4 regions of the Clostridium lapidicellarium genome follow, and region 2 is predicted to be linked to each of the others. Evidence: riboswitches for the same ligand, from Rfam matches in the RefSeq annotation. Region 2 holds a riboswitch; each other region holds the start of a gene.
The links. Region 2 has a riboswitch for thiamine pyrophosphate ahead of thiT (energy-coupled thiamine transporter ThiT). Riboswitches for the same ligand answer to the same signal wherever they lie in the genome.

Region 1: another riboswitch for thiamine pyrophosphate. It lies ahead of tenA (thiaminase II); the one in region 2 lies ahead of thiT (energy-coupled thiamine transporter ThiT).
Region 3: another riboswitch for thiamine pyrophosphate. It lies ahead of thiD (bifunctional hydroxymethylpyrimidine kinase/phosphomethylpyrimidine kinase); the one in region 2 lies ahead of thiT (energy-coupled thiamine transporter ThiT).
Region 4: another riboswitch for thiamine pyrophosphate. It lies ahead of thiC (phosphomethylpyrimidine synthase ThiC); the one in region 2 lies ahead of thiT (energy-coupled thiamine transporter ThiT).

The regions. Positions count from the first base shown of each region.
Region 1 is NZ_JBGFFE010000014.1:8,179-11,378, forward strand. It holds gene AB8S09_RS10070 (ABC transporter permease) at 1-709, shown strand, start outside; gene AB8S09_RS10075 (ABC transporter ATP-binding protein) at 724-1,332, shown strand; TPP riboswitch at 1,408-1,520, shown strand; gene tenA (thiaminase II) at 1,655-2,314, shown strand; gene AB8S09_RS10085 (ABC transporter ATP-binding protein) at 2,324-3,079, shown strand; gene AB8S09_RS10090 (ABC transporter permease) at 3,076-3,200, shown strand, end outside.
Region 2 is NZ_JBGFFE010000018.1:11,627-14,826, forward strand. It holds gene AB8S09_RS11420 (ABC transporter ATP-binding protein) at 1-964, shown strand, start outside; gene AB8S09_RS11425 (GNAT family N-acetyltransferase) at 1,293-1,775, shown strand; TPP riboswitch at 1,952-2,050, shown strand; gene thiT (energy-coupled thiamine transporter ThiT) at 2,109-2,672, shown strand; gene AB8S09_RS11435 (thiaminase II/PqqC family protein) at 2,830-2,967, shown strand.
Region 3 is NZ_JBGFFE010000010.1:65,645-68,844, forward strand. It holds gene AB8S09_RS08600 (amino acid permease) at 1-1,190, shown strand, start outside; TPP riboswitch at 1,266-1,369, shown strand; gene thiD (bifunctional hydroxymethylpyrimidine kinase/phosphomethylpyrimidine kinase) at 1,436-2,239, shown strand; gene thiM (hydroxyethylthiazole kinase) at 2,284-3,093, shown strand; gene thiE (thiamine phosphate synthase) at 3,084-3,200, shown strand, end outside.
Region 4 is NZ_JBGFFE010000029.1:22,255-25,454, reverse strand. It holds gene thiS (sulfur carrier protein ThiS) at 1-104, opposite strand, end outside; gene thiC (phosphomethylpyrimidine synthase ThiC) at 94-1,407, opposite strand; TPP riboswitch at 1,493-1,600, opposite strand; TPP riboswitch at 1,652-1,751, opposite strand; gene AB8S09_RS14295 (G1 family glutamic endopeptidase) at 1,820-2,758, opposite strand; gene AB8S09_RS14290 (HAD-IIA family hydrolase) at 2,965-3,200, shown strand, end outside.

The DNA.
Region 1 (3,200 bases), on a different contig from region 2:
CATACTTCTTTTTTGGCTGTTTGTGTGGGAGCTTTGCTCTCTTTTTATAGGTAATTCGCTTATTCTCCCATCGCCTTTTGAAGTTATAAAAACACTTTTTATTCTTGCACGGGGAACTTATTTCTGGAAAAGTGTATTTAGCAGCATAGTGAGGGTGATTTTAGGAATTTTGATATCAATAGTCATAGGCATTGTATTGGGGGTAATTGCAGGTTTGAATAGACTTGTAGAGGAGATTTTGGATCCTCTTATAATTACAATGAAGGCAACTCCCGTTATGTCAATAATTATTATAGCCTTGATTTGGTTTACTTCATCCCATGTGGTTATTTTTACAGCTATTTTAATATGTTTTCCCATAGTATACACAAATGTTATTCAGGGAATAAAATCGGTGGATAAAGGTTTGATTCAGATGGCAAATGTATATAAAGTCAAAGGGAAGTATCTGCTGAAAGACATATATCTTCCCAGCATAAAAAATTATATTGTATCTGGCATATTGATGTGTCTTGGAATTGGATGGAAAGTATCGGTGGCCTCAGAGGTATTGAGTACACCTAATTACTCCATAGGATTGAATATTTTAAATTCTAAGACAACCCTTGAAACTCCCGAGTTGTTTGCATGGACTATTGTAGTTGTTATACTGAGTTTCACTTTTGAAAAGATATTCAAGTATTATTTATCCAAAAATTGTGCGATCTAGAGAGGATATTTTTTATGAAAGATGACGATAGATATGAAGTTATAATTAGGAATTTGAATAAATCCTATGGCAAATTGTCTGTATTTACGGATTTGAGTCTCAACTTTTTAAAGGATAGAATTACGGTTGTATTTGGACCTTCCGGCTGTGGAAAAACTACTCTTTTAAACATTATAAGTGGAATTGAAAAAGATTATAATGGAGAGGTATATTTGCAGAGCAATAAAATATCCTATGTTTTTCAGGAAGACAGGCTTATTTCACATCTTGATGTATATGAAAATGTGGCTTTTGTATTGAAGTCCAATATGAATAAAAATAAGGTCCAATCAACCGTAAATAGATTTTTGAATATGGTTGAATTGTGGGACTGCAGAGATAAATTTCCCCGGGAGCTAAGCGGAGGTATGAAGAGAAGGGTTGCGCTTGCCAGAGCTTTTGCCTATGATAGTGATTTGCTTTTGATGGATGAACCTTTTAAAGGGCTGGATAGTAGATTAAAGGGTGACATAATAAATAAGTTTTTATTGCTCTACAGGGAAAATAAAAGAACAGTTATATTGGTAACTCATGATAAGGAAGAGGCGAACAAACTGGGAGATATAATTTATTCACTGGATTGAATGGGGGCATTGATTAATTTTAATTGTTGTAGTATTATGAGTGTTGGTTTGGAAGTGTAAAATCAAATAATTTTACAATGATCCCGGGGGTGCTGGTGTTACTGGCTGAGAGTAGGAATTTAATTCTTAGACCCTAAATTGTACCTGATCTGGTTAATGCCAGCGTAGGAAGAGGTTACATTTTAAGTTAGCCAAATAAAGGTACAAACATTTGAGAGTTTGTACCTTTTTTATCCGAACAATATTAATATCAATTGACAATTAGCAGTTGATAGTTGTCAATTGTTAATTATCAACTGTAAATTGTAAATGGGGTGGTTATATGAAAACATCTGCAAGATTATACAAAAGTGTAAATACTATATGGGACTCTTATTACAGACATCCCTTTATAAAGGGAATGGCAGATGGAAGTTTGAAAGTGGATAAATTTAAGTTTTACATGATTCAGGACTACATATATCTTCTGGATTATGTAAAAATATATGCACTTGGAATAGTCAAAGCCAAGGATGAGAGAACTATGCAGGGCTTTTCAAAGATGGTGGACAATATATTGAACGGCGAGATGGATATACACAGGAGCTATATGAGAAGACTTGGTATTACAAGAAAGGATATAGAGAATACCGAAGCTAGTATGGAGAATATTTCCTACACGAATTACATGTTGTCGGTTTCACAGCTGGGAGATTTGACTAATTTAACGGCTTCCCTGCTGGCCTGTATGTGGAGTTATTTCTTAATTGGCAGTAAGCTGAGCAAAATAAAAGGAGCTGTTGAAAATAATTTTTATGGACAGTGGATAAGGGGGTACTCTTCAAAAGACTATGAAAGAGAAACTAAGTGGTTGATTGATTTAATCGACAGGCTGACTGTGAATATATCTGAAAATAAATTTAAGGAACTGGAGAAAATTTTTATAAATACCAGTAAATATGAAAGCATGTTTTGGGATATGGCATACAATAAGGGGATGTAATTTGTAATTATGCTGGAATTTAAAAATATAAGTTTTAAATATGACGAAGACCCTGATTTCATAATAAAAAATCTGAGTTTCAAGGTAAATAAAGGTGAATTTATAAGCATAGTGGGTCCCAGCGGATGCGGCAAGAGTACTATATTCAGGCTTATTTGCAAATTGGAGAAACCATTTGAAGGTGATATATTCCTGGAAGGCAGAAATATAAATACTTTAAAAGGAGGCTATATAGGGTATATGCCCCAGAATGATCTTTTGATACCCTGGAGAACTATACTTCAAAATTCTTCACTGCCTCTTGAAATCAAGGGTGGAGATATAAAAAAGGCCAGGCATGAAGCGGAAAAAATGCTTCAGGATTTTGGCCTGGAAAAGTATAAGGATAAATTTCCGAAGGATTTGTCAGGTGGTATGCGCCAGAGGGTGTCTTTTACGAGAACTCTTCTTACAGGTTCTAAGGTACTTCTTTTGGATGAACCTTTTAGTGCATTAGATGCGATAACGAGGCTTTCAATGCAGGAGTGGCTTCTGGATAAGTGGTCAAAACTGAATAAAACCATATTGTTTATAACTCATGATGTGGAAGAAGCTCTTTTTTTATCTACTAGAATATTTGTGACGGATGGAAGCCCCATAAGAAAATTCAAGGAAATAAAGATGAATCTGGGTTATCCAAGAAAAAGAGATATGATTGATACTCCTGATATTCTGAAAGTAAAATCAAAACTTATAGAAGAACTTAAAAAGGGGGCAAAATTTTGAAAAAATATAGATCCTCCATAATAATAAGCATATTGTTTTTTGCAGCATGGGAGGGAATTGCCAGATATATAGATGCGATGTATATACTTCCCTCGCCTACGGTGATAATAAAAAAAATATG
Region 2 (3,200 bases):
TGCCACGGTTGCATTGGTTGGTGGAATACTTCTTGTGAATGGAAGTTTGGATGTTTTGACCTTTTTTATGTTTTTACTTTTAGTATCAAGATTATACGATCCCATGCAAATGTCACTGCAGAACCTGGCTGCAATTATTTCCGCCGATATCCAGTGCCAGCGTATGGATGAGATTCTTGAGCATGAAATACAGACGGGAGCAAAAAGCCTTACAAATAGAGGTTGTGACATCGTATTTAATCATGTTGCATTTGCCTATAATGGCAGTGAAATTGTACTGAAGGATATATCATTCACTGCCAGACAGGGAGAAGTTACTGCACTGATTGGCCCCTCTGGAGATGGAAAAACCACTGTATCAAGATTGGCTCTACGATTCTGGGATATCAGCAGAGGGAAAATTACTGTGGGTGGTATGGACATTTCAAAAATCGATCCCGAGACTCTCATGTCTCTATATGCTGTTGTTTTTCAGGATGTTACCCTATTTAATAATTCCATCATGGAGAATATCCGCATTGGCCGAAAAGATGCTTCAGATGAAGAAGTTATAGAGGCTGCAAAGCTGGCCCATTGCAATGAGTTTGTAGAGAAACTGCCGCAGAGATGGAATACTCTAATTGGTGAGAATGGTTCTGAACTTTCCGGCGGCGAGCGACAGAGGATATCCATTGCCAGGGCGTTCTTGAAAGATGCACCTATTATACTGCTGGATGAAGCCACAGCTTCTCTGGATGTAGAAAATGAAACTATGATACAGGAATCCTTATCCAGGCTTATTAAAAACAAAACAGTACTTGTCATTGCACACAGAATGAGAGCGGTAGCAGGTGTTGACAAAATTATAGTATTGAAAGATGGCATTGTAGCTGAGCAGGGTGCACCAGGCGAGCTGGCCGGAAGAAATGGAATATACAGGCATATGACCGGGATACAGATGGAGGCTGCTTCATGGAAGTTATAATGGTATATAATTTTGTTTTTTTGTATTTTACCTGCTCATTTGATTTTTGTATGTCATCTATTTCTATAATTGGGTATATGGAAATGATAAAATCCGGAAAAATTTATTTTTATATCTAAAGAACTAAAAAGCTAAAAAGCTTTAATTGCTGTTTTGCCAGTGATTAAGGCTTTTTAATATCTTTAATATATGTAAAAAAAGCTATTCAAAGGTACAGGATATTGTATAAAATGATATAATCTACCTGTAGCACTTAAATGTGTAGTAAAAAATATTTGAACAATATGTAGACAAATAGTAATTGTAATAAATAAAGGGGTTAATAAATATGAATATAAGACTTGCAACCATTGAAGATCTACAAGCCATTACTGCTGTTGAGTCAATATGCTTCCCGGCAGCGGAAGCTGCTTCAGAAAGCGATTTTAAAAAGAGATTAATTGTGTATCCTAATCATTTTTGGCTTTTGGAGGATGATGGAAGACTAGTTGGCTTTGTAAATGGAATGGTGACAAATGAATCAAAATTATGCGATGAGATGTTTGAAGATGCCAGTTTACATGATGAAAATGGTCAGTGGCAGATGATTTTTGGTGTAAATACTATCCCTGAGTATCGCAGACAAGGTTGTGCAGAAAAAATAATCGATAAGATTATTGCCGATGCCAGGACGCAAGGACGTAAGGGGTTAGTGCTTACCTGCAAAGAAAAACTGCTGCACTACTATGCAAAATTTGGTTTTAAAAATGAAGGGATTTCAGAATCAACACATGGCGGAGCAGTTTGGTATGATATGCGTTTGACTTTTTAAGTTGATAAATTTCTAATTTAGTGCCATGTTTTGAGATAACAAAATGCCTATGAATATAATTATTCAAGAAAAAGGAATAGATTGAATTAACTCAGGGGCAAATTGGAGAATATCTGAAAAAGGTGTATTGAAAATAACTTGATTCTTTGATATAATACTTCTAACACAAAAAACAATATGAGCTTTAGGGGTGCTATTTTAGCTGAGATGGATAATCTAAACTCTTTGAACCTGTGAGGTAAACCTCGCGTAGGGAACAATGCTCAATAACCATATTTTCTGTTATGGCTATTGGACATTGTTTTTTGTTGTATTTTTTAGGAGGAAAAAAATATGCGTTCAAAAAGTAAGGTTTTATTCATTGTAGAAGTGGCACTATTTTCAGCACTAGCTTCAATATTAGATTTATTCTCGTTCAAAGCCTGGGGACAAGGTGGCAGTATTTCACTTCAAATGGTACCAATATTTATCATGTCTTTCCGTTGGGGATGGCGGGGTGGATTAAGTACTGGTTTAGTATTTGGTCTATTACAACTGATAACTGGGTATGTAATTAATCCTATTCAAGGACTGCTAGATTATCCTATAGCTTTTACATTAGTTGGACTATCAGCAATCACAGCTAAATCTGTCTATAAATCGGCTAAACAGAAAAATAAATTTAGAATGTTTTCATTCATAACTTTGGGATGTTTCGTTGGAAGTTTTGCTCGGCTCATTATTCATATTATCTCGGCTATGATTTATTTTGGTGCAGGAGCACCAAAAAATCAAGCAGTTTGGGTTTATGCAATAATTTACAATACTTCTTATGTTTTTCCTAGCTTTGTTTTTAGTGTAATCTTAATTTCTATACTAGTTCAAGCACGAGAAGAAATTATTTTTTATAGAGTATAATCAGTTATTTTCCCATCAAAAAGTGCTATTTATATGTTTTATTATCTGTAAGAATTCTCGATTTTAGGTGATGGCATTGCGTATCACTATGATTAAAACTACAAATATTTAAGAAAGAGATGTTTATGGGATTCATAAAAACAACTTTGTCATTGAAATGGCTAATGGAACATTGCCGGAAAACAAAATGAAATGGTATCTTATTGAAGATAGTCTTTTCCTTAAAGAATATGTTAAAGCGTGTTCTGTGGGCATATTTAAGGCAAAAAATATGAGTGATATGAACTTGACATGACTAACAAAAATATGAAAGGTCATTGGATTGGGGTTTTTAGTTCTGTTAATGATGGTACACAGGTTGAATTTACAGAAGAAGTATCAGTAAATAATCCTATAATGAATTTGTTTGCAGGTTTTATCTAAAAAGGCAGCAATTATGTTATATAGAAGATTTAAGAAAAGAATTAGGTGAATAAATTCAAATCTGAAATAGAGGGCATTAAGTAAGAGTTAATTCACTATATTAAA
Region 3 (3,200 bases), on a different contig from region 2:
CTGTTTCTGGATCTTTTAGCGCTTATGCCAATGAATTTATAGGACCTCTGGCGGGATATATGACAGGATGGACCTACTGGTTTATGTGGATAGTAACATGTATGGCTGAAATCACAGCTGTAGGTGTATACGTTAAATTCTGGATTCCGACTATGCCGCAGTGGATTCCGGCACTGGCAGCACTCGTAGTAATGACATGTGTAAACCTGATTGCAGTAAAAGCTTATGGTGAATTTGAATTCTGGTTTGCACTTATCAAGGTAGTTACAATCATCGCAATGATAGTAATGGGCCTGCTTATGATTATATTTGGCATTGGCAATGCCGGAAAACCTGTTGGAATTTCAAATCTGTGGACACATGGGGGATTTTTCCCAAAAGGTATATGGGGACCGGTGGTTTCAGTAACAATGGTTATGTTTGCTTATCTCGGCACAGAGCTTATAGGTGTTACAGCAGGTGAGGCAAAAAACCCTGAGAAAACGATACCATCAGCTATCAACAAGGTTTTCTGGAGAATACTGATATTCTATGTAGGAGCACTCTTTGTAATAATGTGTCTTTATCCATGGAACAGTCTTGGCACAAGTGGAAGTCCCTTCGTTTTAGTCTTCAGCAAAATGGGCATATCTGCAGCAGCGGGTATTATAAATTTTGTAGTGCTAACTGCAGCTTTATCTTCCTGTAACAGCGGCATATTTAGTACTGGACGTATGCTGTACAATCTTTCTCTTCAAGGAACGGCACCAAAATCATTTAGCAAATTAGGCAAAACTCACGTTCCAACAACCAGCATCATAGTTTCAGCACTTTTTCTTCTAATCGGAGTTGTTCTTAATTTTCTATTTCCTGGAAAGGTATTCACTTATGTTACAAGTGTAGCGACAATTGGTGCAATTTGGGTTTGGGCTATAATATTAATAGTACAATTGAGGTTTAGAAAAAGGCTTACCCCAGATCAAGTAAAAAATTTGCATTTCCCAATGTTTGGATATCCTTATCTCAACTACATCGTATTGGCATTTTTAGGTTTTGTCGTAGTAATGCTGGCCTTCGGTAAAGATACTATGGTTGCCCTTATCGTAGGACCTATCTGGTTTGCAATTTTACTGGCCTGCTATTATATATTCGGATTAAATAAAAAGAATTTCAAATCTAAAGAATCAGAAGAATCGGATCAAGAAAAATAAAATTTAAAATCAAACTACAATATTTAGTTTGATTTACAAACTCCTATCGTTGTAGTAGAATAAAAATGAAAATAAAATAATTTGTAGGGGTGCTTTTTATTAAGCTGAGAAGAGCTGCTCTCTAACCCTTTGAACCTGATCCAGGTAAAGCTGGCGTAGGGAAGTAATTTCACATAATTTCGCGTTTATTAGGTGTATGCTTTTCTGCATACACCTTTTAAATTATCTGATTAGAGGTGTTCTTAATGAAAAATGTATTGACAATTGCAGGTTCTGACAGTTCAGGCGGGGCAGGAATACAGGCCGATTTGAAAACGATGAGTGCACTTGGCGTATATGGGATGAGTGTAATTACTGCCGTCACGGCTCAAAACACCATAGGTGTGCAGGATGTATTGGATGTAACACCCGAAATTGTAGAGGCACAAATAAGATCCATATTTGATGATATAAGGGTAGACGCGGTAAAAATAGGAATGGTTTCAAACAGTAAAACTATCTTTGTAATAAAAAAGCTTTTGAGAGAATATAAAGCTCAAAATATAGTACTTGATCCGGTAATGATATCAAAAAGCGGATATTCCCTCCTGAAACCCGAAGCCGAGTCAGCTATAAAAAATATGGTAGAGATTTCAGATGTGGTAACTCCAAACATACCGGAGGCAGAAGTTTTAAGCGGATTAAAAATTGAAAACGAAAATGATATGGAAAAAGCAGCTTTTAAAATAAAGGAACTAGGTGCGGGAAATGTTCTCGTAAAAGGAGGCCACAGGTGTAACGATGCCAATGACATACTGCTCTGCAGAAATAAAATATTAACTCTTAAAGGACATAGAGTAAATACAAAAAACACCCACGGAACAGGATGTACCCTGTCTTCTGCCATAGCTTCCTTCCTAGCTAAAGGTTATGACACTGAAAAAGCATTGAATCTATCTAAGCAGTATATAACCAGGGCAATAGAAAATTCATTTTCCATAGGCCACGGTGTTGGTCCTGTAGGACATTTTATAGAAGTTTATAAAAAAGCCGGTATAGATTTCCAATAGACTGTAATTCATAATTATTTTCAAAATTTAAGGGAGGTTAAAATTTGAGTAGTACAAATTTAGACAAAGTAACAAAAATATTATCAGAAGTTAGAAATAAAGTACCACTTGTTCACTGTATTACAAATTATGTCACTATAAACGACTGTGCAAACATTCTCTTGGCTTACGGAGCTTCCCCTGCCATGTGCGAAGCCTATGACGAGGTCTTTGATTTTGTCAAATTATCATCTGCACTGTATATAAATTTGGGAACTCTAAACAAAGAACAGGAACAGGCCATGATCTTGGCCAGCACTTCTGCAAAAATTCACAATGTGCCTGTAATACTGGATCCTGTGGCTTGTGCTGCCTCAGTTAAAAAAATTCAAGTCATAAATAGAATATCACAGGTTGGAAAAATTGACGTCATAAAGGGAAACATAGGAGAAATTAAATCCTTAGCCGGACAATCTGCCAATGTAAGAGGTGTGGATTCAATAGATTCCGGAGAAGGTGCCCTCGAGAGCTGCATAGCATTATCCAAAAAATGCAGCTGTGTAGTTGCCGCCACCGGTAAAAAGGATTTTATATCAGACGGCAGAAAAAGTGCCATAATTGAAAACGGGACAGAAATGTTTACCAAAATCACCGGATCCGGCTGTATGCTGGGTGCCCTCTGCGGGGCCGCCTGCGGAGCTTCTGAAGATAAATTTTCAGCTGTCGTAAGTGCCATACTCTCAATGAACATAGCCGGTGAAGAAGCTGTTAAGGCAGCCAATGCACCTGGAAGTTTCAGAGTCAAACTCATGGACTGCATATATCAGCTGAATGAAGAAAAATTAAAAGAAGGTGCTAAAATAACATGGAAATAAATTATAGCTTATACCTGGTTACAGACAGGAATCTTTTAAAAAATACCAATTTGCCCAAAGCTGTAGAAGAGGCAATTTTGGGCGGTGTCACTCTAATTCAATTGAGA
Region 4 (3,200 bases), on a different contig from region 2:
TTATCAAGTAATTGAGATACAGTCATACCTGAAGCAAGATCCATCTTTTCTCCGTTTACAAACATTTTTCCACCTTCTTTCCAAAAGCAGTTTTTAGTCGTCATCCCGAAGTATATTTATGTTTTTACCTTCCATGACTTTGTTCATATTTCTTACGGCACACATTTTACCGCACATGGTGCAGGTTTTTTTATCTTCTGGCATTGAACTTTCCCTATATTTTTTGGCTTTTTCAGGATCTATTGAAACAGCAAATATCTTGTCCCAATCAAGCTTTCTCCTGGCTTGAGCCATTTCATTGTCCCAGTCTCTTGCACCTTTGATTCCATTTGCAATATCTGCGGCATGTGCAGCTATTTTTGCAGCTATGATTCCGTCTTTCATATCTTGAAGGTCGGGAAGCCTCAAGTGTTCAGCAGGGGTTACATAACACAGGAAATCCGCCCCGTGAGCCGCCGCAATGGCACCACCTATGGCACTTGTAATGTGATCGTATCCAGGAGCTATGTCCGTCACTATTGGACCGAGTACATAAAAGGGGGCATCATGACACAGCTTTTTTTCAAGCTCCATGTTGGCTTCTATTTCGTTTAATGCCATATGACCCGGACCTTCTATCATTACCTGTACATTTCTTTTCCAGGCTCTTTTTGCAAGTTCGCTTAAAGTCATTAGCTCCTTTACCTGGCTTGGATCCGTAGAATCTTTTATACATCCGGATCTGCATGCATCTCCCAAACTTATGGTCACATCGTATTTCTCACATATGTCAAGAACTCTGTCAAAGTATTCATAAAAGGGGTTCTCTCTGTTGTTCAAATTCATCCAGGCATAGAGTAAACTTCCCCCTCTCGATACAAAATTCATAAGTCTTGGATTTCTCTTGAATACTTGTGCAGTTTCTCTGTTTATTCCAGCATGGATAGTCATAAAATCAACGCCGTCTTTTGCATGGGTTTCTATTACGTTAAGGAGTTCTTCAGCAGTTATGTCTTTCAATTCTTTGTCATAAAAACCAACTGCATCATAAATCGGGACAGTACCTATCATGGCAGGGGACATGGCTATTAATTTACTCCTGAATTCTCTTGTCTTTCCAAAGCAGCTGAGATCCATGATGGCTTCGGCCTTCATGTCTATTGCTTTTTTTACTTTGTCAAGTTCCAGGTTTACATTGGAGCAGTCTTTTGAAATGCCGAGGTTGACATTTATTTTCGTCTTCAGTCCTTTTCCCACACCTTCTGCACTTAATTTTTTGTGGTTTTTGTTGGCAGGGATGACAACTCTGCCCCTGGACATGCGATACATGAGATCACTCACATCCATCTTTTCTTTCTTGGCTACAGTTTGTATTTCCTTGGTGGCTATACCTTTTTTAGCTGCATCCATTTGAGTTGTATAATTCATTTTTTATCATTCTCCTTTTAATTTAATATATAAAAAATGAGAAGCAAAATGCTTCTCGTAGGGTAATTAAAACTTTACATGTTTTAAGACGGCATAAATTATCCCTACGTTGGCATTATCCAAATCAGGTTATGAGGGTAAAAGATAACATCTTATTCTCAGCCCATTGATACAGGCTCCCCTATAACATAATATTTGATTTTTTAAAAAAAGGAGTGTTTGCATGCAAACACTCCCTGAATATACATATTAAGCATTTGATTCCTTACGGTAGTGTTAACTACATCAAGTTCAAAGAGTCAGGTTCAACCTTCTCAACCATATTGGTTCCTCCACAAACAATTTTATTTTCTTTTATTGACTTTAATATAACATAAATTACATGTGAAATCAAGATATATGTCACAGAATATTAATAGCCAACTGCTGACGATGGTTGTCTGAAATTAGGATAACCACCTGGGTGTCTAGAAATATGCCTTGGAAAATCAATAGATCTGCGTCTGAAATTTTGAGCGTTATTGTTATAGCTTGAATTGGTAGTTGTGGTAAATGATTCGCCGTCTGTGCCAATTTCAGAAGGATAGATCGCGATGTTTCCACTGCCTGATATCATGGCAACAGGATGGACGTTGTTGCTGGAATTTTTCAAAGAGTTTTCATTGACTTTGGCCGATTGATATTTTACCGTATCGGTATTTGCCAATGGAAGCAGCTGGTTGTACTGGTTAGAAGGATCTTCGCTTATCCATTCTGCCGATGTACCAATTCCCTGTTCATAGGAAGAATCGAGTTCTGTGGATATGGTCTTAGTTTCTACCTTACCATCGGGTTCAGCTGCAGTAAATGTTAAATTCCATGTGGAATCTGAAACTTTGGATATACTTACATTAATGACTGATCCCATGGGAATGCTCAGTATATTTTGAGCAGCATACGGAAGCTTTTCCCAGAAAACTTCTGCAGTAGGTTGTCCATTTTTTATTTCCTCTATAGTTCCAATCTGGAGAAGATCTTCAGAATTTACCCCTCCAAGACCTATCCACTGTGCAGCTGAAGCACTTTGCCTGCTGCTTGAAATTCCAGGTACTGTCCAACTTCCGGAAATACTTGTATAGCTGCTGCCTTTAGACATAGGTACAGATATATATCCTGCCCAATTACCGGATTTTTCAGTATTGGATGGAAGATTCGCGGTATTTACAGCACCGCGCTGCTGGTAGTCCTGAATCGAATGGATTGTAATACCATTGTTGAATTGTTCTTTTGCAATTACAGGACCGGGTACACTTCCCAATATCATAAATAATGCCAGCAGCAGGATCTGCAGCCTTTTTAAAATATTCTTCATTAGATGGTTTTCCCTCCCTTTATATTTATATCAAATTTATTTACTATTTATAGTTTCTCGCTGGCATATTACAAAACCGTGTTAATAATATTGCCATATTGTAAATTTTTTTGAATGAATATGATACTGCGGGATTATGCTATAATAAATTTAATGATGGATATAAGACTCAATGGATGAGAATAAATTTTGAAGGAGGAGTTACCGTGATAGCTGATAAATTTGATGTGTTTTTATTTGATTTGGATGGGGTCATTTACATAGAGGGTAGTCCTCTTCCGGGAGCAGTGGAATCCCTTAAGATCCTTCGTGAAATGGGAAAGACAATTAGATTTTTGACAAACAATCCCTGCACGACGCAGAAAAAAATGGTAGAACGTCTGAAAAAAATTGGGATAGAGGCACATATTGAAGAGATAATTACTGCGGGCCAGGTGACGGC